Regions from separate parts of the Glutamicibacter sp. ZJUTW genome, predicted to be linked through region 2. Evidence: predicted binding sites of a transcription regulator. Region 2 holds the regulator's gene; the other holds the start of a gene.
The links. The regulator HrcA, encoded in region 2, represses chaperone genes, less so after heat shock. The targets are predictions, from matches to a motif close to TTNGCACTCGNNNNNNNCGAGTGCNAA.
Positions count from the first base shown of each region.

Region 1 (2,182 bases), 1.2 Mb from region 2:
CCTGCAGCTTCTCGCGGTCGTAGTCCGAGTCGGTGTTCTTGATCTCGGCTGCGATCTGCGCCTTGCGGCCCTCGATGGCGTCGGCTTCGCCGCCGCCTTCAACGATGGTGGTCTCGTCCTTGGTGATGACGACCTTGCGAGCGGTACCCAGGACCTCCAGGCCGACGTTGTCCAGCGACAGGCCGATTTCCTCGGAAACAACCTGGCCGCCGGTGAGGATGGCGATGTCGGTCAGCATGGCCTTGCGGCGGTCGCCGAAGCCCGGAGCCTTGACGGCAACGGACTTGAACAGGCCACGGATCTTGTTCAGGATCAGGGTGGCCAGGGCTTCGCCCTCGACGTCTTCGGCGATGATCAGCAGCGACTTGTTCGACTGCATGACCTTCTCCAGCAAGGTCACCATGTCCTTGACCGAGGAGATCTTCGAGTTCACGATGAGGATGTATGGGTCCTCGAGAACGGTTTCCTGGCGCTCTGCGTCGGTGACGAAGTAAGCGGAGATGTAGCCCTTGTCGAAGCGCATGCCCTCTGCCAGCTCCAGCTCCAGGCCGAAGGTGTTGGACTCTTCAACGGTGATGACGCCCTGCTCGCCAACCTTGTCCAGAGCCTCGGCGATCAGGCCGCCGATCTCGGTGTCGCCTGCGGAGATCGAAGCGGTAGCAGCGATCTGCTCCTTGGACTCGATCTTCTTCGCAGCGGCGAACAGTTCAGCGGTGACGGCTTCTACAGCCTTGTCGATGCCGCGGCGCAGCGCGATCGGGTCGGCACCTGCGGCAACGTTGCGCAGGCCCTCCTTGACCAGTGCCTGTGCGAGCACGGTTGCGGTGGTGGTACCGTCGCCAGCGACGTCGTCAGTCTTCTTGGCAACTTCCTTGACCAGCTCTGCGCCGATCTTCTCGTAAGGCTCTTCGAGGTCGATTTCCTTAGCGATGGACACGCCGTCGTTGGTGATAGTAGGAGCGCCCCACTTCTTCTCCAGAACAACGTTGCGGCCGCGTGGGCCCAGGGTGACCTTCACGGCGTCAGCAAGGGTGTTCAGGCCGCGCTCTAGTCCGCGGCGTGCTTCCTCGTCAAATGCAATCATCTTAGCCATTGTGGCGTACGGTCCTTTCGGGACGATTTTGCGAAAATGCAACCGACAGACAGCGCCCGCGACGGACGAGTGGACCGGTGCGGCATCGGGCCAGCAACCGTTTCAGCTCTCGCTATCTGAGGTATTTTCCACGCTCCACGCGCCGCATCCGCCATCCAGCGCTTTGGACGTCCTGGTGAACGCAAAAGCCGACCGGCGTTAGCAGTCGCAACGCATGAGTGCTAATACAAATATTGGCACTCTCGCATGGCGAGTGCAAGCCGATCGGCTCTGAGCGTATGGAATTATGAACGAATTATTCGTTGAGCCCCAGGGTGTCGTCTGATCCCAAAACGACGGTGACCCGGTTCGGAATGTTGCTGGTCTGCAGGACTTCGTCGATATTCAGGACTTCTGCGGCTTTTTCAGCGGTGGTCCGGTAAGCCTCGGACATGTAGTAGACCGCGGACACTTCGGCCGGCTTGGTCCAGTTGTCGGCGACGACGCTGGTGAACCCGGCTTCGGTCATGGCTTCCTCGCCCGCGTTGGCCAGGCCGGCGACGCTGGCCGCGTTGTAGACGCCAATCAGCTGGCCATAGAGGACGTCCTCGTCATCGATGGTGCTTGATGGCGATTCGGATTCGCTCGGTGCTGCTTCCTCGGAGGACTCGGCCGTCTTTTCCTGGGATTGCGAGGTTTCGCTTTCAGCCGAAGTCGCAAGGGTCTCCTTGAGCTGCGGACCGAAGATGAAGGACAAGGCACCGATCACCAGCACGAGCACTGCGGTCAGCACTACCCAGCGCAATTTCCCACCGGTTGACTTTGACGCGGCGGACTGCGCCCATCCGTGGGCGTGGTGCGAACCCACACGGGTGCTGAATTCCGGAACGCGATCAAATTCGTCACGCGGGTAGTTGGTCATTCTCGTCCTTGCTCGAGGTCTGATTGGTCACGGCAGGCAGGGTTATCGTCCCGTGCCGACCTTACCGCCCACGCGACGTTTTGTAGAACGTGCTCTGCGCAGGCGCTTGACCAACATCGGGTCGTAGGCCAGTGCCGCGTCGGTTTCAATCAGCTGGTTCAGCAGCTGGTAGTAATTCGTCGGCGACA
Region 1 covers NZ_CP043624.1:592,458-594,639, reverse strand. The annotation lists gene groL (chaperonin GroEL) at 1-1,093, opposite strand, end outside; gene F0M17_RS02890 (LytR C-terminal domain-containing protein) at 1,389-1,994, opposite strand; gene F0M17_RS02885 (DUF3263 domain-containing protein) at 2,037-2,182, opposite strand, start outside.
Region 1: groL (chaperonin GroEL) is a predicted target of HrcA. The motif match lies at 1,292-1,318, and genes of this name have one in related genera.

Region 2 (2,182 bases):
CATGCAGCGGTTCGACGACAATGCCTTCGACACGCAAGTCGTGTCCCCAGACTTTTTCCACCAGCTCGGCATCGTGCTTGCCTTCAACCCAGATGCGGCTGGCCCTGGCCTCCCGGGCCTTCAGCCCCGCTACGGCACGCGAACCCGAAGCGGAAACCAGGTTCTTCGGCGCCGCGGCCTTGGCGACGGGCTCGACAATTTCCACCGGTTCGCCTTCGAGGAGGAACCCGAAGCCGGCTTGGAAGGAACGGCTCTTGCCGTGGCGGTCTTCGAGCATGATCACGCGCATGCCGCCGGACTTTTCGGTACGGATGACTTCTCCCACCCAACCTGAGGTGGCATCTTCCAGGATCATGCCACGTTCCACGGGGACCTGGCGGAGTTTTCGAGGTGCCGGTGCACTGAGATCTCGTGGTCCCCAGGAGTAATTAGCCACGTACTGCCTTTCGCTGTGATCGAATACGCTCGAAATCCAATGCTAGCAACAGCTGAACGTATTAGACTTGGCACTTGAGAGGTTAGAGTGCCAAAGCCGGGCACAGGGAATCCAAGGAGGTGCTGTCATGTCGGAGCCACGACGCTTGGACGTTTTGCGTGCCATCGTGGAGGACTACGTCCAATCCCGTGAGCCGGTGGGTTCCAAAGCGCTCCTCGACCGCCACAACCTCGGCGTCAGCGCCGCGACGATCCGCAATGACATGGCTTTGCTGGAAGAGGAGGGGCTGATTGCCGCTCCGCATACTTCCTCCGGACGCATCCCCACCGAAAAGGGCTACCGCCGCTTCGTGGACGAGATCGGCGAACTGAAGCCGCTGTCGCGGGCCGAACGCGACGCCATCAACAAGATCCTGGATAATTCCACGGACCTCGACGAGATGCTCAAGAGCACCGTGCGCCTGCTGGCACGATTGACCAACCAGGTGGCGATGATCCAGGTGCCGCACTATGACACCGCGTCATTGAAGAACCTCGAACTGGTGGGCTTGGGCCCAACCCAGGTGCTGATGGTGATGATCGCCTCCAACGGCACGGTGGACCAGCGGATGATGCCGGTCAAGCGTTCCTACAGCGATGACGAGCTGGGCGAGCTGAAGTCGTGGCTGCTCAATAATTTCGGGGGAGTGCAGCTGGCGGAGCTGGCCGGCCGGCTCGGCCGCATGGAGCTCAGCCCGGCACAGCAGGCCGACCCGTTGGTGGAGCATGTGATCGGCGCGCTGGAAGAAATGGCCCAAGCAGCCAATGCCCAGCGCATCATCATGGCCGGCACCGCCAACCTCGCCCGCGTGGAGGGGGACTTCCCGCTGAGCATCACCCCGGTGCTCGAGGCGCTAGAAGAGCAGGTGGTGCTGCTCAAGCTCTTCTCCGAGCTGGAAGCCGATTCTCGCGGGGTGGCCGTGGCGATCGGCACCGAGCACCACTATGGCCAGCTCTCGGATGCAGCAGTGGTCGCGACGACCTATGGCGCTGATGTGCGCAACAAGCTCGGGGTCCTGGGCCCCACCCGGATGAACTATCCGACCTCCATGGCCTCGGTTCGTGCGGTGGCACGGTACCTGTCGAAGATTTTGGCTAGCTAGCCTCGCTGGGCGCCAGCCCGGCACGAATGAAGTTTAAGAGTCTTAGGAAAGGACACGGCGAATAACGTGAGCTCGCATTACGAGACCCTGGGTGTAGCCAAGGACGCGACCCCGCAGGAAATCAAGAGTGCCTACCGGAAGCTGGCACGTAAGCTGCACCCGGATGTGAACCCGAGCGATGAAGCTGCAGAGCAGTTCAAGCTGGTCACCCGCGCCTACGAAGTCCTTTCCGACCAGACCAAGCGCGCCAACTACGACGCCACCGGCGATGAGAACGGCAACGGCCACCCGGGCTTCGGCGGCGGCGGCCAGGGCTTTGGCGGCTTCGGCGACATCTTCGAGCAGTTCTTCGGGGGCGGCCAGGCCCAGGGCCCGGCATCGCGCACCCAGCCGGGCCGCGACGCGCTGATCACCATCACCATCGACCTGGAGGACGCGGTCAAGGGCACCGTGTACCCGCTGGAGATGGAAACCGCCGTCACCTGCAAGACTTGCAACGGCTCGTGCACCCGCGAGGGCACCAGCCCGGTCACCTGCGACATCTGCCATGGCGCAGGCCAGGTGCAGCGTCCGGTGCGTTCCTTCCTGGGCCAGATGATGACCGT
Region 2 covers NZ_CP043624.1:1,801,873-1,804,054, reverse strand. The annotation lists gene F0M17_RS08495 (DUF3097 domain-containing protein) at 1-436, opposite strand, end outside; gene hrcA (heat-inducible transcriptional repressor HrcA) at 564-1,577, shown strand; gene dnaJ (molecular chaperone DnaJ) at 1,644-2,182, shown strand, end outside.